DNA from 4 places in the Streptomyces sp. NPDC001914 genome. Region 3 is predicted to be linked to each of the others. Evidence: riboswitches for the same ligand, from Rfam matches in the RefSeq annotation. Region 3 holds a riboswitch; each other region holds the start of a gene.
The links. Region 3 has a riboswitch for cobalamin ahead of ACFYYF_RS34400 (cobalamin biosynthesis protein). Riboswitches for the same ligand answer to the same signal wherever they lie in the genome.

Region 1 (7,352 bases), on a different contig from region 3:
CGGGTAGTCCGGGTTCTTCACGCCGGTGGACGCCCACAAGGGGCGCTGGACGTTCGCCCCGGCCGCGGCCAGGCGCCGCCAGCGCGCCCCGGCCACCACCTGCTCGTACACCTGGTACGCCAGCCGGGCGTTGGCGACCGCGGCCTTGCCCTTCAGCGCCTGGGCCCGTGGGCTGTCCGCCGCGTCGAGACGGCGGTCGACCTCGGTGTCGACACGCGAGACGAAGAACGAGGCCACCGAGTGGATCCCCGACAGGTCAAGCCCTGCCTCCAGCGCCCGCTCCAGACCGGTCTGGTAGGCGTCCATCACCTCCAGGTACCGATCCAGGGAGAAGATCAGCGTGACGTTGACGCTGATCCCCCGGGCGACAGCACCGGTGATCGCGGTCAGTCCCTCACTCGTCGCCGGAATCTTCACGAACAGGTTCGGCTCCCCCACCGTCTCCCACAGCTTCACCGCCTGCGTGCCCGTGGCATCGGCATCACGGGCCAACCTCGGATCGACCTCGATCGAGACCCGCCCGTCCACCCCGCCGCTGCTCCGGTAGACCTCCCTCAACGCACGGCAGCCCTCGCGCACGTCGTCAGTGGTCAGCGCGAAGACTGCCTCGTCAACCTCCTCGCCTCGTGCGCCAAGGCGCGCCAGCTGATCGCTGTACCGATCACCCTTCGACAGCGCCGAGGCAAAGATCGTGGGATTCGTGGTGACCCCGACTACGTGCTTGCCGGCGATCAAGCTATTCAGCTCGCCACCGGCCAGCAGCTCGCGGGACAGGTCGTCCAGCCACACCGACACTCCTGCAGCGGACAACTCGGCGAGCGGATTGGACGAGGTGGAAACAGACACGCGAAACCTCCAATGTGGGGCGGGATCGCCCAGCCGCACGGCCCACGTACTGAAGTCGGGAGCAGACTCACGCAGCGACGACACCTAGTACTCCCGGGTCTCCGATTTCTCCCGCCTCACTCACCGAAGCCCGGACTTGGAATTCCCAGCGGAATGATCTTCGAGGTGGCTGGATGGCTCCGGAAGTGGTGATCCGGGGTTTGGGGCGGCTCGGCCGAAGCCCCGGCATGTTGAGGACGAGTGCGGGCGACGATCGAACCGCTGTTGCCAATGATCGAGCGCCGCACTCGCTGTCCCGGGCGCAAACGGCATCCGGACGGCTGGTGTTCCAGGGCATTCTGTTCGCCGTTTGGGAGCAGTCTGGCGTGCCTGACCGAAGATGCGGCTGATGACCGGCTACCGCCGGTCATCAGGTGTTCTCTAGGTGCTGCGACTCAAGAACACGGTGTCCTGTGGGGCCGGCGGTCGACGTCAGAACGTGACCCGAAGACTGGCGGTGCTTTCCCCGAAGTCCCGGCACTTTGCCGGTGATGGCACGGATGCGTGGGCCGGCTCGACCCGCGAACGCAGCAACCGCGATCCGCCTTTCCGCCGACCCGAGGAGCAGAGATGAAAGCCGTCGTGATCAGGACGTTCGGAGACCCCGATGGCTTGGAGATCGTTGATGTTCCCGTGCCACCTCCGCAGGCCTGCTCTCCCTCGCCGTCGCCTACGCCCGCCACCGCCACGCCGCTACCGACCGGGAACCGGGGATGCCCCGTGGATGACGGAGCGTCTGGATGCGAATGGATTGACGGATCGTCACCCATCGTGGGACTGGCTCCTGGACCAATGCCGGGGGCGGGTTCGGGCCGGATCTCCGCGGGCGGCCGTGGCGCGCCAAGGGTAACGGACCGTGATGAGGGACGTCCCTGTCCGGCGTCGGCGATGTCAGCCGTGGATGTCGTCCTGGGCGTCCTGTACCCCGCTGTTCCCGCGGACGCAAGGCCGGCACGCGGCTGTTCTCGCTCAGCTCCGTGGCATGCCGCCGCCTTGATCCGCCGGGCGACACGCCCGCGAACCCCCGTCCACCCACACCAGCCCGGTCTGCAAACCTCGTGGAAGGGTAGACGATCACGAAACGCCGGGTTCAGACGCGCGCGGGAGGACATCACCATGGTGACGAGCCGGGCCGAAGCCCGCGTCAAGCACCCGCGGCACGAACGCCGCGGCGAACCCCGACTGCCGGGAGTCGTCGCCACGCTCATCGCCATCACCCTGTACCTGGCCCTGCCGCAGCAGCTCCTGATCGCACCACGCTATGTACTGCCCTCTTTGGAACTACTGCTCCTGGTACCGCTGATCGCGATCAACCCCCAAGAGGCTCACCCGGCAGACCGCCACCTTCAGGTTCCACTCGCTGGCTCTCGTGCTCGTCATCGTGGCCAGCAATCTCACCGCGCTCGGCATCCTCATCCACGAGCTGGTCCATGCCGAGGTGAAGGACGGCCGGTCCTTGCTGGTGGCCGCTCTGCAGGTATGGCTCACCAACATCATCGCTTTCGGCCTCGCCTACTGGGAACTGGACCGTGGCGGTCCGGTGGCACGTACGCAACTCCGCCGCGACGAGCTGCCGCTGGCGGACTTCCGCTTCTCTCAGGACGAGAACGACGACGCGGTGGAAGAGGTCGCCGATGGCGCCAGCATCACCTCTGACTGGGTGCCCGATCTCGTGGACTACCTGTACGTGTCCGTGACGAACTCCACCGCCTTCAGCCCGACCGACACAATGCCCCTGTCCACCCGTGCGAAATTGCTGATGAGCGTTCAGAGCGTCGCCGCGCTCCTGACCTCCCTCCTGGTCATTGCCCGTGCCGTCAGCATCCTGCACTGACCGGTGGACCACCAGAAGGACCGGCGAGACACACCCGGCTAAGCGTTCCGTGCCCGGCTCGCCCGGGCGACCTCCACTCCCCAACGCGCGCGCTGCCGGCCCTCGCGCTCATCGCGCCCTCCGGGGCGGAGTGAAGACGTAGAGGTCGAGGATGTCGGGGCAGGGGGCGACGCCAGGTCCGCCGGCTCGTACCCAGGCGGCGATGTCCTCGGTAGCGTCGAGGTCGTTGACGAGGCCGAGCCAGACCGGGCGGGCGCCCGCGGCGCGTGCGGCCGTGGAGGGCTGGACGACGATCACGTTGGCGTGTTCGCACACGTCGAGGCAGGCCGCGATCCGCACGGGTGCCTGCTCGGCCAGCCGCGCGGTCTGCTGAGCGTGATCCACTCCGGTGACCTTCGGGCTTCCGCAGCAGCAGTCCCGGCAGACGACGATCCGGCACGGTGCCGGTTCGGCAGGGGTGCGCAACGCGGGACCGTCGTCGGGTCGCTGTCGAGACGTCATGTCACGCACCGAACCGCTCGCGTTCGGCAACGTCGCAGTGGCCGTTGCCGATGCCGGCGGTCGAAGGGAACGATGCGGCGACGGACTTCGCGACGCCCTCGGTGTCGCGCTTCGAGCCCCTGCGGGCCGAGGGCGACAGGGCTGATGTGAGAGAAGGGGAAACAGCACGGAGCACGGGCATGCCTGCCTCGGTGTCGGGGCTCGTACGCGGAGCCTGGCCTGCGGACGTTCCTTCGCGCGGGCGCGGAGGTGCCAGCAGGTCTTCGGACTCGGGTTCATCCGGACGGGACGCCTTCCCGGTCTCCCAGTGGCTCGCGTGCCCCGCCCGTTCCCCTCACCGCTGCGCGTCAGTTCCGGATTCTCACCGGATTCCCTGGCCTCGGATGTGGCTCGACTGGCCCGAGGAGGCTATCAAGCTTGCCGACCGTCAGTTCGTGGAACGGTCAGGAGTTCCCGACGAACGGGCCTGCGTCCTTGTCGATCCACGGGGACTTCCCGCCATGGCCACTCCCCCGCGTGCCCTTCGCGTGTTCGACCTCACCATCCGGATGACAGATGCGATCGGCCGCGCGAGTGCTTTGCCCCCTAGGCTGTGCAGTGCAGCTGGTTCGCCCCGTCCGCCAGACGGGATGCGTCGCAAGAGGGAACCCGGTGGGAATCCGGGACTGCCCCGCAGCGGTGAGCGGGAACGACCGCCGTCATACGCACTGGATCCGACGTACCGGGTCTGGGAAGCGACGGCCAGTAGGTGTCCTCCGGTCGGGAGGGCGTGCCCGCGAGTCCGAAGACCTGCCAACTGCCCGTACGCGAACCACTCGCGCACGGACATTCCGGTGACCTCGTGGGCGGGTCGGCGTACATACCAGGCGGACGGCGGCGCTCCATGGCGTGCGGCCGGTCTCCGTCCGGTTCGTCACCCTTCGCGCTCTCGTCCCGTCTCCGGGATCTCAGGGATTCATCTCGCGAAGGAGATCTCCGTGACCACCAAGCCCGCGGCCACGCCCGCACGGGCCACCTTGTACGGCTACCCCCGGCAGGGGCAGCACCGGGAACTGAAGAAGGCGATCGAGGGGTACTGGAAGGGCCGGGTCACCGCCGACGCCCTCCGCGACACCGCTGCCGAACTGCGCCGCGCCCACTGGCGGCAGCTGGCAGGAGCCGGCATCGACGAGCTCCCCACCGGCGACTTCTCCCTCTACGACCACGTCCTCGACACCACGGTCATGGTCGGCGCGATCCCCGGGCGCCACCGGGAAGCCGTCGACGGTGATCCTCTCGACGGGTACTTCGCCATGGCCCGCGGCACCCAGGACGTGGCACCCCTGGAGATGACCAAGTGGTTCGACACCAACTACCACTACCTCGTCCCGGAACTGGGGCCGGAGACCGTCTTCTCGGCCGACTCCACCAAGCAGGTCACGGAGCTGCGCGAAGCCCTGGCCCTGGGAGCGGCGGCCCGCCCCGTGCTCGTCGGTCCGGTCACCTATCTGCTGCTCGCCAAGCCGGCCCCCGACGTGGCTGCCGACTTCGACCCGCTCACCCTGCTCGACCGGCTGCTCCCGGTGTACGCGGAGGTCCTCGCCGACCTGCGCGCGGCGGGCGCTGAATGGGCGCAGCTCGACGAGCCCGCCCTCGTCCAGGACCGCACCCCCGCAGAGTTGAAGGCGGCCGAGCGCGCCTACCGGGTTCTCGGCACCCTCTCCGACCGGCCCAAGCTCCTGGTGGCCTCCTACTTCGACCGGCTCGGCGAAGCCCTGCCGGTCCTCGCCAAGGCCCCGGTCGAAGGTCTCGCGCTGGACTTCACCGGCGCCGCGGCCGCCAACCTGGACGCGCTGGCCGCCGTCGGCGGACTGCCCGGCAAACGCCTGGTCGCCGGCGTGGTCGACGGGCGCAACATCTGGATCAACGATCTGGCCAAGTCGCTGGCCACGCTCGGCACCCTGCTCGGCCTGGCCGACCGGGTCGACGTGGCCGCCTCCTGCTCCCTCCTCCACGTCCCCCTCGACGCGTCCGCCGAACGGGACATCGAGCCGCAGGTCCTGCGCTGGCTCGCCTTCGCCCGGCAGAAGAGCGCCGAAATCGTCACCCTCGCCAAGGGGTTGGGCCGCGGCACCGACACCATCACGGCCGAACTCGCCGCGAACCGAGCCGACCTGGCCTCGCGCGCGCACTCCGCCATCACCCGCGATCCCGCCGTACGGGCCCGCACCGAGGCCGTCACCGCGGCCGACGCGCGACGCTCCCAGCCCTACGCCGAACGGGCCGCGGCCCAGCGCACCCACCTGGGCCTGCCGCTGCTCCCCACCACGACCATCGGCTCGTTCCCGCAGACAGGCGAACTGCGCACCGCCCGCGCCGATCTGCGGACCGGGCGTATCGGCACGGCCGGCTACGAGGAGCGCATCAAGTCCGAGATCCGGGAGGTGATCTCCTTCCAGGAGAAGACCGGCCTGGACGTCCTCGTGCACGGCGAGGCCGAACGCAACGACATGGTCCAGTACTTCGCCGAGCAGCTGACGGGATACCTGGCCACGCAGCATGGCTGGGTGCAGTCCTACGGCACGCGCTATGTCCGTCCGCCGATCCTGGCCGGTGACATCTCCCGCCCCGAGCCGATGACGGTGCGCTGGACGACGTACGCCCAGTCCCTCACCACCAAGCCGGTCAAGGGCATGCTCACCGGACCGGTCACCATGCTCGCCTGGTCCTTCGTCCGCGACGACCAGCCGCTCGGCGACACCGCCCGGCAGGTCGCCCTCGCGCTGCGCGAGGAGGTGAACGACCTCGAGGCGTCCGGGACTTCGGTCATCCAGGTCGACGAACCCGCACTGCGCGAAACCCTCCCGCTGCGCTCCTCCGGCCGGCCCGCCTACCTGGCCTGGGCCACCGAGGCGTTCCGTCTCACCACCGCGGGTGTCCGGCCGGACACCCAGATCCACACGCACATGTGCTACGCCGAGTTCGGGGACGTCGTCCAGGCCATCGACGATCTCGACGCCGACGTCATCAGTCTCGAAGCCGCCCGCTCGCACATGCAGGTCGCCCGTGAACTCGCCGCGCACGGTTACCCGCGCGAGGCCGGACCCGGCGTGTACGACATCCACTCGCCGCGCGTCCCGAGCAGTGCGGAAGCCGCCGAACTGCTGCGTTCGGGGCTGAGGGCCATCCCCGCCGAGCGGTTGTGGGTCAACCCCGACTGCGGTCTGAAGACCCGCGGCTGGCCCGAGACCCGCGCCTCGCTGGAGAACCTGGTCGCCGCCGCCCGCACCGTCCGTGAGGAACTCTCCGGCCGCTGACCCCGGCCCCGAGACGGAAGGGCTCCCACACGTCATGTCCGTGTGGGAGCCCTTCCGTCGTACCGCCTGCGGGTGAAGGTTGAGAAGACGATCACGAGCAGGACGTCCGCGCGGACGCGGCCGGGGACGCGCTCACGGCGTCACGCCGCGCCCGCCGTGCTCACGGTGCGAGCAGCAGGCTGTCGCCGCGCTCCTTGGCCGCTGCGTAACGCCGGGCCACGTCCTGCCAGTTGACGACGGCCCACATCGCGTCGATGAAGTCGACCTTCTGGTTCTTGTACTGGAGGTAGAAGGCGTGCTCCCAGGCGTCGAAGACGAGGATCGGGGTCGAGCCCTGACCCACGTTGCCCTGGTGGTCGTAGACCTGCTCGACGATCAGCCGCCCGCTCAGGGGCTCGTACGCGAGCACACCCCAGCCCGAACCCTGCGTGGTCGCGGAGGCCTTGGTGAGCTGGGCCTTGAAACCGGCGAAGGAGCCGAAGGACTCGGTGATGGCGTCCGCGAGGTCGCCGACACCGTCCGCCGCGAGCGGCTCGCCACCGCCGTCGCCGGTCATGTTGTGCCAGTAGATGCTGTGAAGGATGTGACCCGAGAGGTGGAAGGCCAGATTCTTCTCGAGGCCGTTGATCGAGCCCCACTGCTCCTTGTCGCGGGCCTCCGCGAGCTGCTCCAGGGTGTCGTTCGCGCCCTTGACGTACGCCGCGTGGTGCTTGTCGTGGTGCAGCTCGACGATCTGCGGGTTGATGACCGGTTCGAGCGCCGCGTAGTCGTACGGAAGCTCCGGGAGCGTGTAAACCGCCATGTCCAACGTCCTCCGACGTTATTGCGAGTGATAT
Region 2 (7,352 bases), on a different contig from region 3:
GGATCACGTGCGGTACGAACAGGATCGCGGCCTCCGTGGCGCGGGCCGTCCGGATTCCGCCGAGGTCGGTGATCCACTCCTCGCGCCAGCCGAGGCTGACCAACAGGTCGCGGGCGGTCTGTTTGGCCGTCGGGTCCTCGCCGGAGAGAAAGACCTCGGGTGCCTCGGTGAGCAGGGTCGGCTCGGTCATCACCGGGAAGAGCATGGTGTTGAGTGTCTTGACGACGCGCGTCCCGGGGAGTGCTTCCTGAAGTTGCTCGGCCAGGCTCGAGCCGGGGTAGAGCAAGTCGGCGGGCAGGCCGTCCGGTCCGTCGACGGTGGCGTTGGAGACGTCGAGCATGATCTTGCCGCGCAGTTCCTCGCGCAGGGCGGCGAGCCGGTCCCGGGAGCCGGAGCCCGGGGTGGCGTTGATGACGACCTGGGCTGTCAGGACGGCGGCGGCTGCGGCGCCCGGAGTGCGGTCCGCCACGGTCACCTCATGCCCTGCCCGGGTGAGCGCCGCGGCCAGGCTGCCGCCGACGCGGCCGTTTCCGAGAACTGCGATCGTGGTCATGGTGATCTGATCCATCCGTGGGTGTGGGTGTGGGGGCGTAGGTGTGGGTGGTGGTGTGGGCCGTCAGCGCGCGAGTGTGGCGACGGCCTCCGCGTGGACGCCGGGCGCGGCCGCCAGGAAGCTCGCGCTCTGCGGAGTCCAGGGGCGGCCCTCGGCGTCGGAGATACGCCCGCCGGCCTCGGTGACGAGCAGCGCACCGGGCAGCAGGTCCGCGCGGGCGCCGGCGAACTGCCAGAAGGCGTCGATCCGGCCGGCCGCTACGTTCAGCAGGTGCAGGGTCGCCGGCACGGCGGTGCGGACGACGAGCGCGTCGAGGAGCATCGCGGTGATGGAGGAGCCGACGCGACGTACGACCTTCTCGTCCTCGTCCGGCCGGGCCTGGCTGGTGGCCACGATGCTCAGGCCGAGATCCGCGGTCGGGGAGACGGACAGCGGCCGACCGTCGAGGTGGGCGCCGGCCCCGGCGAGGGCGGTGTAGGTCTCGCCGGTCAACGGCAGGTGGACCACGGTGAGCACGGGACGGTTGTCACGCACCAGGGTGGCGGTCACCGCCCATTCCGGCAGGGCGTGCAGGTGGTTGACGTTGCCCTCGGCCGGATCCACGACCCACCATTCGCCGGGCGGCAGCGCCCCGCCGTCCAGCTCGTCCTCCACCCAGCCGGCATCGGGACGCAGGTGCGTGAGGCGAGGGCGCAGGATGTCGAGGGCCGTGTCGTCGTTGGCGGCGAGCGCGCGCATCAGCTCATCGCGCGTCTCGTAGCGGACCACCTCGCCGAAGCGCTCGCGCAGCGCCGAACCGGCCGACCGCACCGCGCTCGCGGTCCGGTCGAGCAGGTCGGCGTCGAAGGCGGTGGCGTCAGTGGTCTGAAGTGTTTCGGACATGGTGGAACTCCCGTGTGAGCAGGGGTGGTTGGGCCATCGGGCCAGGCTGTGCGTTTCGTCTTGCGCTCTCGTTTCGAAGGTATAGAGGCTCTGGATTAACTTCAAATGCATGTCAGGCACGGATAGGATTACTCGCATGCAATTGGATCTGAACCTGCTCACGGCGCTGGACGCGCTGCTGGAGGAGGGGAGTGTGGCCGGGGCGGCGGCACGCCTGCACGTCACCGCCCCCGCGATGAGCCGGAGCCTGGGCCGTATCCGGCGCGCGACCGGGGATCAGATCCTGGTGCGCACCGGCCGCACGATGACCCCGACCCCGTACGCGATCGCCGTCCGGGAGCAGGTGCACGAGCTGCTGCACCAGGTCCAGGGAGTGCTGGCACCGAGTCGTGAACTCGATCTGGCCACGCTGGAGCGCACGTTCACGCTCCGCTGGCACGACTCCCTGGTCGCCCTGAGCGGCCCCGCACTGTTCGCGGCGGTCCGCGAACAGGCGCCCGGAGTGCGCTTGCGCTTCGTCGCGGAATCCAGCGTCGACACCCCGGAGTTGCGGCGCGGTGAGGTCGACCTGGAGGCGAACGCCAACCGCCCGGGCGCACCGGACATCCGTGCCGAGAACGTGGGCGAGACCCGCCTCGTCGTCGTCGTGCGGCCGGGGCATCCCCTCACGCGTGTCAGGACCGTCACCGCGAAGCGGTACGCCGCCGCCGAGCACGTCACGGTGTCGCGGCGCGGAAACCTCGCGAACGCCGTCGACGACGCCCTCGCGACGCTCGGCCTCACCCGCCGTGTGGTGGCGAGCGCGCCCACGGAGGCGGCCGCGCTGGAGTTCGCGCGTGGCTCCGATCTCCTGGTCAGTGTCCCCGAGGTCACCACGCGGTCAGCGGTCGCCGACCTCGGCCTGGTCGTGCTCCCCCTCCCCCTCGAACTGCCCTCGGCACCCGTGTACTTGTCGTGGCATCAGCGCTACGACACCGACCAGGCCCATGCCTGGCTGCGTGGGCTTGCGCGCACCGCGCTGGCCACGTGCGGAGCTTCGTAGTCGGCTCGTCGGCAGGCCGCAGGCTCGGTGGCCGGTCGTTCGGGGGATGCGCGAGGGGCGGGTGGCGAAACGGAGGAAGTCTGTTTCGCCACCCGCCCCTCGCGCGTATGCCGTGAGGTCAGATCATGCGCAGGCCGGTGTAGTAGCCGGCGAGCCGCTCGTGATAGTCGGCGTCCCCGAGGTGCTGGTCCTGGACGAACTCCGGGGAGTGCTTGATCTGGTCCTTGGTGAGCGCGACGTAGACCTTCTGCTCGTCCCTGTCGACCGACTGCACCGTGCCGGCCGGGAGCAGGACCTGCTTGCCGAAGATCCAGACGCCTGTGTCGACGACGAGGTAGGAGGAGTCGACCTCGTCCGAGTGCTTGTCGACCTTCCCGATGCTGCCGTCGGTGGCCTCGACCTTGTATCCGATCAGGTCGGTGCCCACCGTGTGACCGGTGGTCGGCTGGTAGCCCCAGATGCTGTCGCTCATAAGAAAGGCTCCCTCATTTGAATCCGCTGCAATCCACAGCCGAACTGCGGAATCTGTTGAGGCGTCACCGGATTCGATGACGTTTCCTCGCAGAGCCGGGTTCCCAGGCTTTGGAGGCTGACACCTCCGCGAGTTTCGAGAGCGGAGTCGGCCCGGTGCTTTCGCGAACAGGCCGAACGGTATTTCGGCGTGCCGGCGATGACGGCTGGTTCCGTTTCGAGTTGGTGCGCCCTTTTGGGCTCAGGTGGTGCAGCGTGTCGCCCGGAGTGCCCGTGGCCTCCCGCGATCGAGCGGTCGGTACGGTGGCGACGTGGCCGGCGTGATCCGTGAGCCGGTCGGAGCGTGGAAGGAACCACCGAGATCATGCGCGCCATCGTGACCCGCCGACCGACCGAGGTGTGCGGATGACCGGCACCAAGACACCCGGCACCGAGACACCCGGCGCGGACGAATCCGTCCTGCTGCGCACCGAGGGACGGGCCGGTCACATCGTCCTCAACCGGCCCAGGGCGCTGAACGCGCTGAATCATGGCATGGTGCGCCGGATCGGCGACGCGCTCACCGCCTGGGAACACGACCCCGCCGTCGAGACCGTCGTCATCACCGGCGCCGGAGAACGCGGACTGTGCGCGGGCGGCGACATCCGGGTCGTCCACGACGACGCGCGCGACGGGGACGGCAGCGCGTCCGCGGCCTTCTGGCGCGACGAGTACCACCTCAACGCCCGTATCGCCCGCTACCCGAAGCCGTACGTGGCGGTCATGGACGGCATCGTCATGGGCGGCGGCGTCGGTGTCTCCGCGCACGGCAGCGTCCGGATCGTCACGGAGCGCTCGCGCGTCGCCATGCCCGAGACCGGCATCGGGTTCGTCCCCGACGTCGGCGGCACCCACCTGCTGGCTCTCGCGCCGGGCGAACTCGGCACCCATCTCGCCCTGACGGGTGCCTCGATCGGCGCCGGGGACGCGCTGCTGTGCGGCCTCGCCGACTGGTACATGCCCTCCTCCGCGCTCCGGCGGTTCGTGGCCGACCTCGCGGACCGGCCCGTGACCGATGCCCTGGCCGAGCACACGCGGCCCGCCCCGCCGGCCGAACTCGCGGAGCGGCGCGAGTGGATCGACGCCTGCTACGGCGCCGGCACGGTCGAGGAGATCGTCCGGCTGCTGCTCGCGGCCGACGACCCGGCCGCCAAGGAGACGGCGGAGATCCTGCTCGGCAACTCACCCACCGCCCTCAAGGTCACGCTGGCCGCTCTGCGCCGCGCCCGGCGGCTCGGATCACTGGAGCGGGTCCTCGACCAGGAGTACCGCGTCTCGTGCGCGGCCCTCACCGCACCCGACCTGGTGGAAGGCGTCCGGGCCCAGATCATCGACAAGGACCGGGCGCCGCGCTGGTCCCCGGCCACGCTCGCCGAGGTCACCGACACCGATGTCGAGCGCTTCTTCACGCCCCTGGGCGAGCGTGAACTCGGGCTGTCCGGAGGCGAGTCCGGCACCGGGACGGAGGCCGCACGGGACTGAGGAGCGGCGCTCCACCTGGGACGAGAGGAAGATCACCCCGGTCGGCGTGGTCTTGGCCAGGTACGCGCCACGCGGTACGGTCGGTCCGATATCGACGACGCCAAGACGGAAGCCGGCGGAAATCCGGCACGGTCGCGCCACTGTGAACGAGACGTCCCAGCCACGCTGGGCGCCCGTGAGTCAGACCCGTAGGCGTCATCCTGTGCACCACCGAGATGGGACGCGAACTCCCGAGGAGGTCCTGCCATGGCGCAGACCGTCGCTCCGCCGACAGCCACCACCCCCGCTCTCCCCGCCAAACTGCCGATCGGTGCGATCGTCCCCTGGGCGGCCTTCTTCGGCATCCTGATGCTGGTCCTGCTGTACTTCGTCGGCGCCGAACAGGGCGCCACCTCCGTCGTCTCCGGCGAGGACGTTCACGAGTGGGTGCACGACGCCCGCCACCTGCTCGGCTTCCCCTGCCACTGACGCGAGGAAGAGCGCACATCATGAACTCCGCAACGGTAAGAAACCTCCTCGTACGCGGCATGCTCGCCGGCCTCGCCGCCGGTGTACTCGCCCTGGTCGTCGCCTACTTCCTCGGTGAACCGAACGTCGACAGCGCCATCGGCTTCGAGGAGGCCCACGCCCACGAACACGGGCACGAGGTCGAACTCGTCTCCCGGAGCCTCCAGTCCACGGCGGGCCTCGCCACCGGTGTCCTGGTCTACGGCGTCTCCTTCGGCGGAATCGCCGCGCTCGCCTACTGCTTCGCACTCGGCCGCGTGGGTCGCTTCGGCCCGCGCGCGACCGCGCTCCTGCTGTCCGGGACCGCGCTCCTCGCCGTGTACGTCGTGCCGTTCCTGAAGTACCCGGCCAACCCGCCGTCGGTCGGCGACCCCGACACCATCGGCAAGCGGACCGCCCTGTACTTCCTGATGATGGTCCTCAGCGTGCTCCTCGCGGTGGGCGCCACCATCCTCGGCAAGCGTCTCGCCCCCGCGCTGGGCACCTGGTACGCCACCGTCGCCGCGGTGGCCGCCTTCGCCGTCGCGATCGGACTGGCTTTCGCGTTCCTGCCCGTGGTCAACGAGGTGCCGGGAGACTTCCCGGCCACCCTCCTGTGGCGGTTCAGGCTCTCCGCCCTGGCCATGCAGGCCGTCATGTGGGGCGGATTCGGTCTGGTCTTCGGCGAGTTGGCCGAGCGGATGCTCAACCCCCGGCCCGCGAAGGTTCCTTCGGGGACATCGGTCCCGGCCGCGAACTGAACCCCTGCGCGACACCGCACGCCACAGGCCCCCGGATCATTCCGGGGGCCTGTCGTGTGTCCGGGCCGCGGCGCGTGGAGTGGCCAGGGGCAGTCTGCCCGGCGTGCTCCTCGTTCCGGTGCGACCGGTGCGACCGGCGCGTCCCGCACATCCGGCGATTCGGCGCGGTCACCACGGGTACGAGCGGTGGCCGGGCTCCGACCTGCCCCGCCACCGCCGTCCGACTCAGCGGCCTTCGCCGCCGAAAACCCTGAGAATGCGTTCCGCCGCGAGAGTGGCCGTCAACCCGCCCTCCCGTACCTGCCGTTCGAGGTCGGGAGCGACGGCCCGTACGGCCTGATCGGCGTGCAGCCGGCCGAGCAGCTCGTCCCGGACCATCGTCCAGGTCCAGTCCACCTGCTGGTCCCGGCGCTTCTCGGCGAGGCGGCCGGTGGAGTCGAGCAGCGTCCGGTGCTGTTCGAGCCGATCCCAGAGCGTGTCCAGACCGGCCGACTCGCGGGCGCTGCAACTCAGCACCGGCGGCGTCCACACGGCGTCCTTGCCGTGCATCAGGCGCAGCGCGCCCGCCAGTTCACGTGCCGCCGACTGCGCGTCACGCTCGTGCGGGCCGTCCGCCTTGTTGACGGCGATCACGTCGGCCAGCTCCAGGACACCCTTCTTGATGCCCTGCAACTGATCGCCGGTGCGGGCCAGCGTCAACAGCAGGAAGGAGTCCACCATGTTGGCGACCGCGGTCTCGGACTGGCCGACGCCGACGGTCTCCACCAGCACCACGTCGTACCCGGCCGCCTCCATCACCACGATCGACTCGCGGGTCGCCTTCGCCACCCCGCCGAGCGTGCCGGCGGTGGGGGAGGGGCGGATGAACGCGGCCGGGTCCACGGCCAGCCGCTCCATACGCGTCTTGTCGCCGAGGATCGAACCGCCCGTACGGCTGGAGGACGGGTCGACGGCGAGGACCGCGACCCTGTGCCCGAGCGAGGTCAGCATCGTGCCGAACGCGTCGATGAAGGTCGACTTGCCCACGCCCGGCACCCCGCTGACACCGATCCGGCGGGCCTTGCCGCTGTACGGGAGCAGCTCGGTCAGCAACTCCTGTGCCAGCGCGCGGTGCTGGGGCCGGGTGGACTCGACGAGCGTGATGGCGCGGGCGACCAGCGCCCGCTTCCCGTCGAGCACACCCTTGACATAGGTGTCGAGTTGGATCACAGGTCGTGCCCGAGGTCGGCAGAGAGCCGCTGGACGAGGTCGTACGCCGCGTCCGGGATCACCGTCCCGGGCGGGAAGACCGCCGCGGCGCCCATCTCCAGCAGCGTCGGCACGTCCTGCGGCGGGATCACCCCGCCGACCACGATCATGATGTCCTCCCGGCCCTCCGCCGCCAGTTCCTCGCGCAGCGCCGGTACGAGGGTGAGGTGCCCTGCGGCCAGCGACGAGACGCCCACGATGTGCACGTCCGCCTCCACCGCCTGACGGGCGACCTCACCCGGCGTCTGGAACAGCGGGCCGACGTCGACGTCGAAGCCCAGGTCGGCGAAGGCGGTCGCGATCACCTTCTGGCCGCGGTCGTGACCGTCCTGGCCCATCTTGGCGACCAGGATGCGCGGGCGCCGGCCCTCGGCCTCCTCGAACGCGT
Region 3 (7,352 bases):
GACGATGAACGGGTAGACCAGCGGGAGTTCGCCGAGGACGGCGTCCGGCGCGCAGCCGCCGCTGAGCCCGAGCCCCTTGCCCGGCAGCCACTCCATCGTGCCGTGTTTGCCCATGTGCACCACGGCGTCCGCGCCGAAACTGCTCTCCAGCCAGCGGTAGGCGGCCATGTAGTGGTGCGACGGCGGCATGTCGGGGTCGTGGTAGATCGCGATCGGGTTCTCGCCGAAGCCGCGCGGCGGCTGGATCATCACGACGACGTTCCCGAACTCCAGGCAGGCGAGCACGATGTCGTCGCCGTCGACGTAGAGGGAGCCAGGCGGCTCGCCCCAGGCCTCCAGCATGCCCTCGCGCAGCGCCGGGTCGAGGGTGTCGAACCAGGCCCGGTAGTCGGCGAGCGGCACCCGCGCGGGGGCGGCGGCCAGCTGCTCCTCGGTCAGCCACTCGACGTCGTGGCCGCCGGCCGCGATCAGCCGGTGGATCAACTCGTCGCCGTTGTCCGGGTAGTCGGTCAGCGCGTAGCCCGCGTCCCGGAGCGCGTCGAGGACCCGCACGGCGGAGGCGGGAGTGTCGAGGCCGACCGCGTTGCCGACGCGCGAGTGCTTGGTCGGGTAGGCGGTGAAGACGATCCCGAGCTTCTTCTCCGCGTTGGGCTTGTGCTTCAACCGCGCGTGCCGCAGGGCGATTCCGGCGACCCGGGCGGCCCGCTCGGGGTCGGCGACGTACACCGGGACGTCGTCGGGGCCCTGCTCCTTGAACGAGAACGGCACGGTGATGAGGCGGCCGTCGAACTCCGGGATGGCGACCTGCATCGCCGCGTCCATGGGGGACAGGGCGGCGTCCGAGGCGTCCCAGGCGGCCTTCGACGAGGTCAGGCACAGGCCCTGGAGGACGGGGATGTCGAGGTCGGCGAGCGCCCCGATGTCCCAGGCCTCCTCGTCGCCGCCCGCGGACGCCTGCGAGGCGTGGGTGCCGCCCGCCGCCAGGACCGTGGCCACGAGCGCGTCGGCCCGGCCGAGGATCTCGTACAGGCCAGGGTCGGCCCCGCGCAGCGAACCGCAGTACACGGCGAGGGCGTTGGCGCCACGCGCCTCGATCGCGTCGCACAGGGTGTCCACGAACGCGGTGTTCCCGGACAGCTCGTGCGCCCGGTAGAACAGCACACCGACCGTCGGCCGGCCCTCGGCGAACGCCCGCTCGCCGTGGACGCCGAACTCCGCGGTCCTGTGCGGCTCCTCGAAGCCCTCGCCCGTCAGCAGCACGGTGTCGGAGAGGAACCGGGCCAGCTCGCCGAGGTTGGCCGGACCGCCCTCGACGAGATAGCGCAGCGCCTCGGCGACCACGCCCGCGGGCGCCGACGACTCGGCCATCAGCTCGGCGTCCGGGACGGATTCGCCGCCCAGCAGCACGGTCGGGATCCCGGACGCCTTGAGGAAGGCCAGCCCGTCCTCCCAGGCCCGCTTGCCGCCGAGCAGCCGCACGACGGCCAGGTCCGCGCCCTCGACGAGCGCCGGGAGTTCACCGGTGACGTCGACCCGGGTCGGGTTGCCGATCCGGTAGGCGGCGCCACTGGCGCGGGCCGCCAGCAGATCCGTGTCGGCGGTCGACAACAACAACACTGTGCTCATGCGGGTGCTCCCGGTGGAATGAAGGGCAGTCCTTGCGGCGCGCCGGACTCGATGAGCCGCCACAGCGCGTCCGTGTCCGCGTGTTCCTCGATCAGGTCGCCGAGCCGGTCGAGCTGCTCCTCGCGCAGCGCCGCGAACGACGTGTCGGGGGCCGGCACGAAGCGGCGGCCCGCGGCGGCGGCCACCTCGCGCAGGAAGGCCCGCCGGAAACCGTCCGACTCCAGGGAGCCGTGCCAGTGCGTACCCCAGACGGAGCCGACCCGGCACCCGTCCAGGCCCTGTCCGTCGCCGTCGGACATGAACGGCTCGCCGCCGGTCACCTCGGCGACGCCGTGATGGATCTCGTACCCCTCGACGCGCTCGCCGAGGGCCGTGCCGACCGGCCGCGCCAGCGTCTTCTCCCGCGCGAACCGCACGCGGACGGGCAGGAGTCCGAGCCCCTCGACCCGGCCGGCGCGGGATTCGACCTCGTCCTCGATGTGTTGGCCGAGCAGCTGGTAGCCGCCGCAGACGCCGAGGACGGGCCGCCCCTCGGCGGCCCGGCGCGCGATGGCGTCCGCGAGGCCGCGCTCGCGCAGCCACCGGAGCGCGTTGACCGTGCCCCGGGTGCCGGGGACGACGACGAGGTCGGCGTCGGCCAGTTCCTCGGCCCGGTCCACGAACCGCACGACGACACCCGGTTCGGCGGCGAGCGCGTCCACGTCGGTGAAGTTCGACATCAGCGGGATCGCGCAGACGGCGACCCGCAGCACGTCCTCGCCGACGGGGGAGGAGACAGCCGACTCACGGACGGCCCCGCGCAGCGAGACCCGCAGTCCGTCCTCCTCGTCGATGCCGAGCCCGTGCCGGAACGGCAGCACGCCGTACGAGCGCCGCCCGGTGAGGCCGTGCAGCATGTCGAGCCCCGGCTCCAGCAGGCTCACGTCCCCGCGGAACTTGTTGACGAGGAATCCGGCGACGAGCGCCTGGTCCTCGGGCGACAGCAGCGCCACCGTCCCGAAGAACGAGGCGAACACCCCGCCCCGGTCGATGTCGCCGACGACGAGCACGGGAAGCCCCGCGTTCCGCGCCACCCCCATGTTCACGATGTCGGTGCGCCGCAGATTGATCTCGGCCGGGCTGCCGGCCCCTTCACAGATCACCGCGTCATACGTGCCCCGCAACTGCGCCAGACAGTCGAGGACGGTGGCGAGGAGTGCCTCCCGGTGCCCCCCGCTCAGCCGGTCCCCGGCCGGCGCGGTACCTGACGAGGGGTCCGTCACGGACCCGGTCGTCCCGAAGAACCCGCGGGCACTCATCTCGCCCACCGGCTTGCCCATCAGGACGACCTGGCTGCTGCGGTCGCTGCCCGGCTTGAGCAGCACGGGATTCATCAGCGCGGTCGGCTCCACGCGGGCGGCCTGCGCCTGCATGGCCTGCGCCCGCCCGATCTCGGCGCCCTCGCGCGTCACGAACGAGTTCAGCGACATGTTCTGCGCCTTGAAGGGCGCGACCTTGACGCCCTGGCGCGCCAGCCACCGGCAGATCCCGGCGGTCACGACGCTCTTGCCCGCGTCGGAGGTGGTTCCGGCGATCAGCAGCCCGCCGCTCATGCGGTGCGCCCCTTCCTGGTGGATGAAGCCCGTCCGGCCCCGGTGAGAAGAACCCGTCCGGCGGCGCTCACGCCGAGCGCGAGCCAGCCGACGCGCCGGGAGAGCCGTACGGCCCGTTCGATGTCGTGGACGTGGACGGCACGCCCCGCGCCGTTGAGCACGGGCCGGTGTTCGACCCGTCCGCCGTACGAGAGGGTGCCGCCGAGCCGCACGCCGAGCGCGCCCGCGAACGAGGCCTCCACGGGCCCGGCGTTGGGGCTCGGATGCTTGCCGGCGTCCGCGCGCCAGGCGCGCGCGGCGCCGCGCGGGTCGGGTCCGGCCACGGTCGCGAGGACGGCGGTCAGCCGGGCTCCGGGCCAGCCCGCGAGGTCGTCGAGCCGGGCGGAGGCCCAGCCGTAGCGCCGGTGGCGGGGGGACTTGTGTCCGACCATGGCGTCGAGCGTGTTCACGGCGCGGAAGGCGACGAGTCCGGGCACACCGCCGACGGCGCCCCAGACCAGCGCGCCCACGACGGCGTCGGAGGTGTTCTCGGCGACGGACTCGACGACGGCGCGGGCGACGCCGTCGGCGTCCAGTGCCTGCGGGTCGCGGCCGCACAGATGCGGCAGCCGCTCCCGGGCCACGTCGAGGTCACCGGCCGCGAGCGCGCCGCCGATCGCCCGAGCCTCGCGGTCGAGGGAGGTACCCCCGACGACGGCCCAGGTGGCGGCGGCGGTCAGGGCCACGGAGGCGGTACGTGAGTGGCGTACGGCACGGCTCGCGAGCGCGGCGAGCCCGGTGGCGCCGCCGACGCAGACGGCCGTGTGCAGCGCGCCCCACCCGCGGTGGTCCCGCCACAGTGTCCGTTCGACGGCCGCGGCGGCCCGCCCGAAGGCGGCGACCGGATGGCCTCGGCGGGGATCGCCGAGCAGCAGGTCGCCGAGGAGGCCGGCGGCGGCGCCGTACGCGAAGACGCGATCGGCACGCACGGGGTCAGCCGGCCGTGGGGTGGAGCGGAACCCTCGTACTCAGCGGAACGGGCAACGGGCAGCCGCGCATGGCGATATGTCCTCACTCAGGGTGTCCACGCCCTGGTTCGACGAGACCGGCGGTGAGAGTTCCTGGCTCCCGGGGAGTTTCTTCCCCGATGACAGTGGCGGGACCGCGCCGGATTCGCACCGGCTTCCTCTCATGCCGCCGTACTTGGCTCCGGCAGTCCACCACGGGGTGCGAACGGCCGTCAACTGGCTGTTGACCTGCGGAGGGACAGTGTGCGCAGGCCCACATACGCGTGGGGTGCGGGACGGTGATCCGTCCCGCACCCCACGTGCGGTTCCGCCACGGGCGGCCCGGTTCCGGGCCGCCCGTGGCGGGCTACTTGGTGATGATCAGAGAGATGCCGTACGCCACCGCCGCCGCGCAGGCCGCGAAGCAGACGTACGCGCCGGTGGCCGCCGCGACCGCGGAACCGCCCTGGGCGGTCTCCTTCTTGGAGAGGCCGGCGACGCCGAGGGTGAAGAGGGCGACGAGGGCCACGGTCACTCCGAGGCTGACCCCGAAGACCGATCCGAGGGCTGACCAGTCGATGTGCATGCTGTTTCTTCCTTCGGTTCTCAGGCCACTCGGGACGGCGCCGACGGGTTCACCGTGGGCTCGGCCGGAGCCGGGATGGTGGCCGTGAGGCCCTCGGACAGGGTGCCGGCCGGGGGCGGGGTGACGGCGGCGATGGCCTGCGTCACCACGCCGGGGGGCTCCTCGACGTCGTTCACGTTGTTGTGGTCGACGACCTCGCGGCGCGAGCGGCGCCAGATCGCGAAGCTGGAACCGACCAGGAAGACGGCGACCAGCGTGGTGCCCCAGGCGCCGAAACCGGTCACCCATTCGGCGAGCGCGCCGACCAGGGCGGCGGCGGGCAGCGTGAGGACCCAGGCGACGACCATGCGGGTGGCGGTGGACCAGCGGACCACACCGCCCTTGCGGCCGAGACCCGCGCCCATCACGGAACCGGAGACCGAGTGCGTGGTGGAGAGGGAGAAGCCGATGTGCGAGGAGGCCAGGATGACCGTCGCCGCGCTGGTCTGGGCGGCGAAGCCCTGCTGCGGCTGAAGGTCGGTCAGGCCCTTGCCCATCGTGCGGATGATGCGCCAGCCGCCCAGGTAGGTGCCGAGCGCGATGGCGAGACCGGCGGACAGGATGACCCAGACCGGCGGGTCGGAGTCGGGAGCGACGGCGCCACCGGCGACCAGGGCCAGGGTGATGATGCCCATCGTCTTCTGCGCGTCGTTGGTGCCGTGGGCCAGCGAGACCAGGCCCGCGGAGGCGATCTGGCCGGCGCGGTAGCCCTTCTTGGTGGCCTTGGTGTCGGCGCCGCCGCTCAGCTTGTACGACAGCCGGGTGGCGACCATGGCGGCCAGTCCGGCGACGATCGGGGCGGCGACGGCGGGCAGAAGCACCTTGCCGACCAGGACGTCACCGTGCACGGCGCCGGTACCGGCGGAGGCGATGGTGGCGCCGACCAGGCCGCCCATGAGGGCGTGCGAGGAGCTGGACGGAAGTCCGACGAGCCATGTCACCAGGTTCCAGAGGATCGCGCCGACGAGCGCGGCGAAGATCACCTCTGGCCGGATGCCCGTCTCGTCGACGAGGCCCTTGGAGATCGTGTTGGCGACCTCGACGGAGAGGAAGGCGCCGACAAGGTTGAGGGCGGCGGACATGGCCACCGCGACCTTGGGCTTGAGCGCGCCGGTCGAGATGGTGGTGGCCATCGCGTTGGCGGTGTCGTGGAAACCGTTCGTGAAATCGAACACGAGAGCGGTGACGATCACGATTCCGAGGAGGAGCGTGATGTGTTCCATTTACCCAGGCTTCTGTTGGACGTCAGTGGCAGGTGGAACGTAGGCAACCTGGGTGAACGGAAGGTGAACTGGGTCGGGCGGCCTGGTGTCCCGAACAGTGGATTGCCATTCCGCTTGTGTCGAGGCGCACTTCGGCGGGCTCGAACGGATGCGGAATTCCGTGCTCCACTTGGGCTCCGCGCCGCACGTGAACCGTTCGGTTCGGAGTGGGTTTGAACGATGAGATCCCCGTCACCCGCAGGTGGTAGCCGTCGTCACACCGCCCGAAGGCCTGAAGAGGGCGTCCCGCCGGGATGTCCGGATGCTGCCGGGTCGTAGCAGGCCGACCACGGGGTGTGATCCGCGGTAATTGTCCGACCTCGGGTGACGCCGACGTTCCATCGGTGTGACGTGACGTAAATCACATACAACCGTGAGGCCTTGGAGGGTCCCGTCCCTCCCGCGTCCGGCCTGAAGCAGGCTCGCACGCCGTGCGCGGAAGACGGCGGCTGGCAGGATCGCGTCATGACTGAGCGGCACCAGGACGCACCGGACGGGCACGAGCGGACAGGGACTCCGGGAGGGCCCGAGGAGCCCCGAGGCTCGGACGTGCCGGACGGGACCGACGAGCCCCGCGGCTCGGACGAGCCGGACGAGCCGGACGAGACCGGCGGGAAGGACACCCCCGACGGGAAGCATGCGCCGGACGGGACCGACGGGAAGCGCGCCCCGGACGGGAAGGGCGGGCGGGACGCTCTGCGGCGGGCCTGGGGCGAACTGGTCTCCACGGCCCGGCGCACGGTCGCCGACGGGCTGGTCGTCGGCACGTCCGGCAACGTCTCGGTCCGCGTCGGCGACACCGTCCTGGTCACGCCCACGGGCGTCCCCTACGACCGGCTGACGCACGACGACATCACCGGCGTCGACCTCGACGGCCGGCAGGTGCTCGGTTCCCTGCGCCCGACCAGCGAACTGCCCCTGCACCTCGCGGTGTACCGCGCGACCGAGGCGCGGGCCGTGGTCCACACGCACGCGCCCCACGCGACGGCCGTCTCGCTCCTCGTCCCCGAACTCCCGCTCGTCCACTACATGGCGGCGGCCCTCGGCGGCCCGGTCCGCGTCGCCCCCTACGCGGCCTACGGCACGCCGGAACTGGCCGAGCACACCCTCCGGGCCCTGAGCGGCCGCAGCGCCTGCCTCCTGCGCAACCACGGCACCATCGCCCACGGAGCCTCGCTGGACCAGGCGTACGACCGCACGGCCCAGCTCGAATGGATGTGCCGCGTCTGGCTCCTCTCCTCCTCGGTCCCCGGAATCACGC
Region 4 (7,352 bases), on a different contig from region 3:
TGGTCGGGGGTGGTGGGTTCGGCTGGGGCCGGGGTGCTCAGGCGCTCGCGCAGTGGTCCGGCCCTGCGCCGTGCGTCGCGCACGGTCAGGGGGAGCGGGGACCAGCCGACCAGGCGGCCGAGGTCCACCACCGGCGGGCGGACGGGGGAGACGGCCATGATCTCGGCGGGGGTGCCGAGCGTCAGCGGTGCCCCCGGCGCGGGCAGCAGGGCGAGCCGGTCGGCGTACTGGACGACGCGCTCCAGGCGGTGCTCGGCCATCAGGACCGTGGTGCCGAGGTCGTGGACCAGACGCTGCAGGACGGCGAGGACCTCCTCGGCGGCCCCGGGGTCCAGCGCCGAGGTGGGCTCGTCGAGGACCAGGACCCGCGGGTGCGGGGTCAGCACCGAACCGATCGCGACCCGCTGCTGCTGGCCGCCGGACAGGGTGGCGATCGGGCGGTCGCGCAGCTCGGCCAGCGACAGGAGGTCGAGGGTCTCCTCGACCCGGCGGCGCATCACGGCGGGTGCCAGACCCAGCGACTCCATGCCGTAGGCGAGTTCGTCCTCCACCGTGTCCGTCACGAAGTGGGACAGCGGATCCTGGCCCACCGTGCCGACCACGTCCGCCAGTTCGCGCGGCTTGTGGGTACGGGTGTCCCGCCCCGCGACGGTGACCCGGCCGCGCAGCGTTCCGCCGGTGAAGTGCGGGACCAGTCCGCTCACCGCGCCCAGCACCGTCGACTTGCCGACCCCGGACGGGCCGACCAGCAGGACCAGTTCGCCCTCCGGCACCTCGAAGTCCACGCCGCGGACGGAGGGTTCGGCCGCCCCGTCGTACGTCACGGAGACATCCTCGAAGCGGATCACGATGACTCCTCGGAGGCAGGGGTTCGCCGGACGGCCGGGGCCGTGAAGGCGGGGAGCAGGCCGAGCAGGATCGCCGCCGCCGGCCAGAGGGGAAGAGTGGGGGCGACCAGAGGGACGACGCCGGGGCGCAGCGCGGCGGTGTCCTGGGAGGCGGCCGCGATCATCAGGGCCGCGACCGCCACGCCCGACCCGGCGACCAGCCAGGCCCGGACGCCCCAGAGATCGGGCCGGTACCGGGTCCGCGGTGAGCGGCGGCCGCCCAGCCACAGGCCGCCGAGCGCGGCGGCGAGCCCGGCCAGCAGGACCGGCAGGCCGTAGCTGTCGCCCGCCGCGGTCAGCAGTCCGTAGGTCCCGGCGCAGACACCGAGCAGGCCGCCCAGGGTGAGGGCTCCGGTGGTGCGCCGCACCGAGGCCGGGACCTGTGCGGTGCGCCCGTACCCGCGTGCGTCCATCGCGGCCGCCAGTGCGACCGAACGCTCCAACGCCCCCTCCAGGACGGGGAGTCCGACGTGCAGCAGGCCGCGCAGCCCCCGGTCGGGGCGGCCGCGGAGCCGGCGTGCGGCGCGCAGCCGCTGGACGTCGGCGATCAGATGCGGCGCGAAGGTCAGCGCGACGACCACCGCGACGCCCGCCTCGTACAGCGCTCCCGGCAGCGACTTGAGCAGCCGTGCCGGGTTCGCCAGGGCGTTGGCCGCGCCGACGCAGACGAGGAGGGCGGCCAGCTTCAGGCCGTCGTAGAGCGAGAAGAGCAGGCCCTCGGCGGTGACCCGGCCGCCGATGCGTACCCCCTGTGCCCAGTGCGGGAGGGGGATCTCGGGCAGCGTGACGATCACGTGCGTGCCGGGGATCGGTGAGCCGAGGAAGACGGCGAAGCCCAGACGGATGACGAGGACGGCCGCCGCCAGCTTCACGAACGCGGTGTAGGAACGGGCCCAGGGGGCGTCGGTGCGGTGGGTGGCCACCACGTAGCCCGCCACCGCCATGAGCAGCGCGAGCAGGAGCGGGTTGGTGGTGCGGGAGGCGGCCGTGCCGAGGCCGAGGGCCCAGATCCACCAGGCCCCGGGATGCAGGGCGTTGGCGCGCGCCGCCACCGGGGGGAGGGTACGGGCGGCACGGCTGGTACCGCCCGCGCCGACGCGGAGGCGGGGGCGGGGGCGGGGCACGGTGCGGGCATCCGGCGACGGCACGGTCATGAGCTGTGCCTAGCCCTTGCGCCGACGGGCCTGCCAGACACCCGCCGCGCCCAGCGCCGCGACCGCGGCCGCTCCCGCCAACAGGCCCACCGACGGGCCCTGGTGGGCCGGCTCGGAGGCGTGCGGGCGGGCGGACGCGGTCGGCCCGCCGGCCGCGACCGGGTCGCCGCAGCCCGTACGGGGGTAGCCGGTTATGGCGCACAGCAGGGCGTTGGTGTCGTAGCGCAGCGGCCTCGCGACCTCGGCCAGGGCCTCGGCCGTGCTCGCGTCGGGGGCGACCACGGCACAGGCGGTGCGCGCGGACGGCGGACGTTCGCCGGACGGTGCGTCGGCCTCCGTGCCCGGGTCGATGACCAGGGCCACCCGCTTCTTGCCGTGCTGGGCGGGCGTCTTGGCGCATATCGCGGCGAACTCCCTTTCCCCGCGCGGCTGCACGGCGTGCTGGGAGTCCTCGCTCACCGCGAAGCGGAAGCCCTGGACGTCACCGTCGGACGGCCGCGCGGTCGACGGACCCTGAGTGGCGTACGTCCACTTTCCGCCGGTCAGGTCCCAGAAGGACCAGTAGCGGTAGCCGGTCGCCCGGGCCTGCCCCGCGCCACCGAGGACGAGGAGCAGGAGGGCCAGCGCCAGGGCCAGAGCGGGCGCGGTCGTCCGACGGCCGGTCACAGCTGCTGCTGCTTCTTGCGGCCGCTGATCAGGAAGCCGACACCGATGCCCGCGACCAGGCCGACGCCGACGATCCACCAGACGCCGAGCCCGTTGCCGTCGTCCTTCTTCTCCTCGTCCTTCTTCCCGCTCGGGCTCGCCGAGGCACCGGCCGCGGCCGGCGCCGGGCCCGTGGCGTTGAGCTGCGCGACGAGGTCCTTGCCGCCGAAGGCGCGCGGGTCGGTGCCGGTGGCGTGCGCGGCGAAGATGAGCTGCGCGTACGCGGCCGGGCCGGACTTGGCCGCCCAGTCCGCGGAGTTCTTCTCCAGCCAGGCGAGCGGCTTCTGTGCGTCCTTCGTCGCACCGATGGCGGCCAGGGCCACGACCGCGTCGGCCGTGTTGCCGTAGTCGGGCTGGTCGTCCGCGCCGGGGAGCGCGGACTTCAGGTACGAGGTCTTCGCCATCGCCTTGGCGAGATAGTTGGCGCCGTTGCCGGCGGCGTCCGCCAGGTTGGGGGTGTCGCCGATGTGGCAGCCCGTGAGGTCGAAGGCGTTGCCGGTCGCCGCCACGAAGCCCTGGCCCATGCCGGCCGTCACGCCCGCCGCGGTCGCGTCCGCGTTCGCGGCCAGCTTGCCCTTCTTGTCGGGCTGGTAGGCGAAGGCGCCGTCGCCCTCGTCCTCGCACGACGTCGACAGCTTCACCAGGGCGTCGGAGGGGGACTTGCCGTCCTTGGTGACGCTCGCGGGCTTCGTGCCGACCGCCTTCAGCGCGCCGATCACGACGGACGTCGAGTTGGTGTCGCTGGGGCCGCCGGCCATGTAGCCCCAGCCGCCGTCCTTGTTCTGCGCGGACTTGAGCCAGGTGATGGCCTTGCCGGTGGCGTCGTCGTGGCCGCCGAGGGCGCCGAGCGCCTGGACGGCGGCCGCGGTGCTGTTGGTGTCGACCTGGGTCTTCGCGTCGCACGCGGCACTCGCGTCGGCGCGGTAGGCGGCGAAGGCGCCGTTCGCGCACTGCTGGCCGGTCAGCCAGTCCACGGCCTTGACCGCGGGCTTCACGCCGACGGTGTGCTGGGCGAGCAGCGCGAGCGACTGGCGCCACACGCCGTCGTAGGTCGGATCGGCGGAGCCGAACAGACCCGAGGGGAGTGCCACCGAGGGTGACGGAGACGGGGACGAGTCGGCGGCGGATGCTGCCGGGGCGATCACCGCCCCGATGACGGCGGTGGCGGCCAGTACCGCTGCGGTGCGGCGAACAGACATGACTCTCCCTGCGGGGAGCCGGGCAGCACCGGGCACGCTGAGGCATCCGGGCGGCTCCGGCTCCGTATCCCTCGACGGTGCCGGCCGTCGGCGGGCTGCCGAGGGCACGAGCCGGTCACGTCCCGTGCGAGGCGATCCGGCTCACCACCGAAGTGGCTCACGGTTGCGGGTCAGCGCCGGATTTGCACCGGCTTCTCCTCGTAAGGGTGTGATGACGACGCGCACACTCTACCGGCCGGTCCGAAGCCCCCGGTTGTCGCGTGCGGCACTGGCCCGGGGTGACCTGGACGACATCCGCTAGGTTCGGGCCATGCGAACGGGGAGACTGCTCGGCTCGGGGCGTTCGGCGGACGTCTACGAGATCGACGAGGCGTGGGTGCTGCGGCGGGACCGCGCGGGCTGGGGCGACGCGGCGGCCGAGGCGGCGGTGATGCAGCACGTGCGCTCGCACGGCTATCCGGTGCCGGGCGGGCGGGCCGCGACCCGCGGGGACCTGGTGATGGAGCGGCTGTCGGGGCCGACCATGCTGGAGGCCTTCGGCCAGGGCCTGCTGTCCGCGCAGGAGGCGGGTCTCACTCTGGCCAGGCTGCTGCGCAAGCTGCACGCCGTGCCCGCCCGGCTCTCGGACGACCCGGCCGTGCGGGTCCTTCATCTGGACCTGCACCCCGACAACGTGATGCTCACCCCGGACGGGCCGAAGGTCATCGACTGGTCCAACGCCGAGGAGGGGGCGCCCGGTCTGGACTGGGCGATGTCCGCCGTGATCCTCGCTCAGGTCGCCGTCGGCGGCGAGAGCATCGGGGACGTGGCCGGGGAGACGCTGGAGGCGCTGCTCGACGGGAACGAGGACCAGGTGACGGAGGCGGGCCTCGTGGAGGCGGGCCGGCGCCGTGCGGCCAACCCGACGATGAGCACGCGGGAGGTCGAACTCCTCGGCGAGGCTGATGAGTTGATACGGGAGCTGTTGGGCTGAGGGGGCGCCGTAGGGGGCGGGAGCGGTCGGCTGAAGGGGCGGTGGGTCGGGGGAGTTGTCGGGCAGGGGGCGGCGGGCTGAAGGGAGCGGTCGGCTGCGGGAGTTGTCGGGCCGAGAGGTCGGCGGGGTGGTGCGGGAGCCGGCGGGCCGGGTGAATCCTTGTGCGGGCGCCGACCCGGCGCCGACTGGCCGCCGGCCGCTGACCACCGGCCGGCCGCCGACCGCCGACCACCGGCCGACAGCCGACCGTCGGCCGGGCCCGTCCGCGCAGCCGACCGGCGGGGTCCCGCGGTCTCAGACCGCCGTGTACGTCACCGGGTCGCTGCCCGGTACCGCCTCCGCCCGGCCCAGTTTCACCAGGCGGCGGATGTGGGCCTCGGCCTCGGAGACCGCGATGTTCCGTGATCCGTAGGGGATGTCCGCCCAGGGGCGGTTCCACTCCATGCGGGTGGCGAGCTGCCAGGGCGTGAGCGGTTCGGCGAGCAGGGCGAGCAGGCCGGTGAGCCGCTCCTCGTGGTGCGCGAGCAGCTCGGCGACCCGGGAGGGGGCGTCGGTGAACACGTGCTGGTGGGCCGGGAGCACCTCGGCGGGACCGAGGCGGCCGACGCGCTCCAGGGAGTCGAGGTAGTCGCCGAGCGGGTCGGCGATCTCCGCCAGGCCCTCGATGCCGCCCGCGTAGGGAGGGCGTCCATGGGTGTCCGGGTCCTCGTAGAGGCCGATGTGCGGGGTGATCCTCGGCAGCAGGTGGTCGCCGGAGAACAGGCGTCCGTTGCCGGGCAGCCGGTCCGGGTGGGTCTCCTCCAGGTGGAGGCAGACGTGTCCGGGGGTGTGGCCGGGGGTCCAGACGGCGCGCAGCCGGCGGCCGGGCAGGGGCAGGAGTTCGCCGGGGACGATCTCGCGGTCGGGCAGCGCGGGGGAGAAGCCGGGCAGCGTGCTGGGGCGGCGGAGCGAGCGGGGTGCCTCGCGGAGCGGGGCGACGTGGTCGTCCGGGGCGCCGGAGGCGGTCAGCTTGGCGGCCATGTAGGCGAACCAGCCCTCGGGCCGGGTCTCGCGGGTGCGCCGGACGATCGCCGCGTCGGCGGCGTGCATCGCGATCCAGGCGCCGGAAGCCTCCCGGACCCGGCCCGACAGGCCGTGGTGGTCGGGGTGGTGGTGGGTGATGACCACGCCGTGGATCTCCGTGACCGAGGTCCCGCAGCCGGTGATCCCCTCGGCGAGGGTGTCCCAGGAGGCCGGGTCGTCCCAGCCGGTGTCGACGAGGACGGGGCCCGCGTCGGTGTCCACCAGATACACCAGCGTGTGGCCGAGCGGGTTGTCCGGGATGGGGACCCTGATCGACCGTACGCCCCCGCCGTGATCGGTCACCTGCGTCATGCGTTCCCACCCATCGCCGATTCCCGCCACTATAACTAGAACGGGTTCCAATGGGAGCCCAAGTCGACCGTCTCGTCCGCGGGAACGGCGTTCCGCCGTCGTGTCCGTGCCGTGGACTCATCCGACGGGAACTGGTATCAGTTCTCGTATCTGATGAAGCGTCAGAACAGGGTGCAGAGGGCGTCCTTGGGAGGCAGTCGGCCATGACCGAGCTCGTGGAACACGGACAGCTGTTCATCGGCGGGGAGTTGACCGACCCGCTCGGCAAGGACGTCATCGAGGTGATCTCGCCGCACACCGAGGAGGTCATCGGCCGGGTGCCGCACGCCTCGGCCGCGGACGTCGACCGCGCCGTGGCCGCCGCGCGCCGGGCGTTCGACGAGGGGCCCTGGCCGAGGATGAGCCTCGACGAGCGGATCGCGGTCGTGAGCCGGATCAAGGACGCCATCGCCGTCCGGCACGAGGAGATCGCCCGTGTCATCTCCTCGGAGAACGGCTCCCCGTACTCCTGGAGCGTCCTCGCGCAGGCCCTCGGCGCGATGATGGTGTGGGACGCGGCGATCACGGTCGCGCGCGGCTACACCTACGAGGAGACCCGCGACGGGGTCCTCGGCAGGATCCTCGTCCGCCGCGAGCCGGTGGGCGTGGTGGCGGCCGTGGTGCCGTGGAACGTCCCGCAGTTCGTCGCGGCGGCCAAGCTCGCGCCCGCGCTGCTGACCGGCTGCACCGTCGTACTGAAGCCGTCGCCCGAATCGCCCCTGGACGCCTATCTGCTCGGGGAGATCGCGCAGGAGGCCGGGCTGCCCGAAGGCGTGCTGTCGATCCTTCCCGCCGACCGTGAGGTCAGCGAGTACCTGGTCGGACACCCCGGCGTCGACAAGGTCTCCTTCACCGGCTCGGTCGCGGCCGGCAAGCGGGTCATGGAGGTCGCCTCCCGTCATCTCACCCGCGTGACCCTGGAGTTGGGCGGCAAGTCGGCGGCCGTGGTGCTGCCCGACGCGGACCTCGACAGCGCGGTCCCCGGGATCGTCTCGGCGGCCTGGATGAACAACGGCCAGGC

Region 1: it holds a riboswitch for cobalamin, as region 3 does, so the genes downstream of both, metE (5-methyltetrahydropteroyltriglutamate--homocysteine S-methyltransferase) here and ACFYYF_RS34400 (cobalamin biosynthesis protein) in region 3, are expected to answer to the same signal.
Region 2: it holds a riboswitch for cobalamin, as region 3 does, so the genes downstream of both, ACFYYF_RS14530 (CbtB-domain containing protein) here and ACFYYF_RS34400 (cobalamin biosynthesis protein) in region 3, are expected to answer to the same signal.
Region 4: it holds a riboswitch for cobalamin, as region 3 does, so the genes downstream of both, ACFYYF_RS22945 (prenyltransferase/squalene oxidase repeat-containing protein) here and ACFYYF_RS34400 (cobalamin biosynthesis protein) in region 3, are expected to answer to the same signal.

What each region holds. Positions count from the first base shown of each region.
Region 1 is NZ_JBIASW010000004.1:231,154-238,505, forward strand. Features, by position in the region: gene tal (transaldolase) at 1-846, opposite strand, end outside; gene ACFYYF_RS13665 (hypothetical protein) at 2,255-2,719, shown strand; gene ACFYYF_RS13670 ((2Fe-2S) ferredoxin domain-containing protein) at 2,828-3,220, opposite strand; cobalamin riboswitch at 3,457-3,634, opposite strand; cobalamin riboswitch at 3,808-4,032, shown strand; gene metE (5-methyltetrahydropteroyltriglutamate--homocysteine S-methyltransferase) at 4,198-6,516, shown strand; gene ACFYYF_RS13680 (superoxide dismutase) at 6,677-7,318, opposite strand.
Region 2 is NZ_JBIASW010000004.1:460,363-467,714, reverse strand. Features, by position in the region: gene ACFYYF_RS14555 (NADPH-dependent F420 reductase) at 1-553, opposite strand, end outside; gene ACFYYF_RS14550 (inositol monophosphatase family protein) at 617-1,435, opposite strand; gene ACFYYF_RS14545 (LysR family transcriptional regulator) at 1,572-2,477, shown strand; gene ACFYYF_RS14540 (PRC-barrel domain-containing protein) at 2,596-2,949, opposite strand; gene ACFYYF_RS14535 (enoyl-CoA hydratase/isomerase family protein) at 3,354-4,469, shown strand; cobalamin riboswitch at 4,530-4,675, shown strand; gene ACFYYF_RS14530 (CbtB-domain containing protein) at 4,716-4,937, shown strand; gene ACFYYF_RS14525 (CbtA family protein) at 4,958-5,716, shown strand; gene meaB (methylmalonyl Co-A mutase-associated GTPase MeaB) at 5,942-6,925, opposite strand; gene scpA (methylmalonyl-CoA mutase) at 6,922-7,352, opposite strand, start outside.
Region 3 is NZ_JBIASW010000017.1:120,491-127,842, forward strand. Features, by position in the region: gene cobN (cobaltochelatase subunit CobN) at 1-1,626, opposite strand, end outside; gene ACFYYF_RS34395 (cobyric acid synthase) at 1,623-3,218, opposite strand; gene ACFYYF_RS34400 (cobalamin biosynthesis protein) at 3,215-4,186, opposite strand; cobalamin riboswitch at 4,292-4,435, opposite strand; gene ACFYYF_RS34405 (hypothetical protein) at 4,572-4,790, opposite strand; gene ACFYYF_RS34410 (inorganic phosphate transporter) at 4,811-6,052, opposite strand; gene ACFYYF_RS34415 (class II aldolase/adducin family protein) at 6,557-7,352, shown strand, end outside.
Region 4 is NZ_JBIASW010000008.1:40,598-47,949, forward strand. Features, by position in the region: gene ACFYYF_RS22930 (ABC transporter ATP-binding protein) at 1-848, opposite strand, end outside; gene ACFYYF_RS22935 (CbiQ family ECF transporter T component) at 845-2,041, opposite strand; gene ACFYYF_RS22940 (SCO2322 family protein) at 2,051-2,707, opposite strand; gene ACFYYF_RS22945 (prenyltransferase/squalene oxidase repeat-containing protein) at 2,704-3,945, opposite strand; cobalamin riboswitch at 4,055-4,185, opposite strand; gene ACFYYF_RS22950 (phosphotransferase) at 4,256-4,918, shown strand; gene ACFYYF_RS22955 (MBL fold metallo-hydrolase) at 5,213-6,292, opposite strand; gene ACFYYF_RS22960 (aldehyde dehydrogenase) at 6,496-7,352, shown strand, end outside.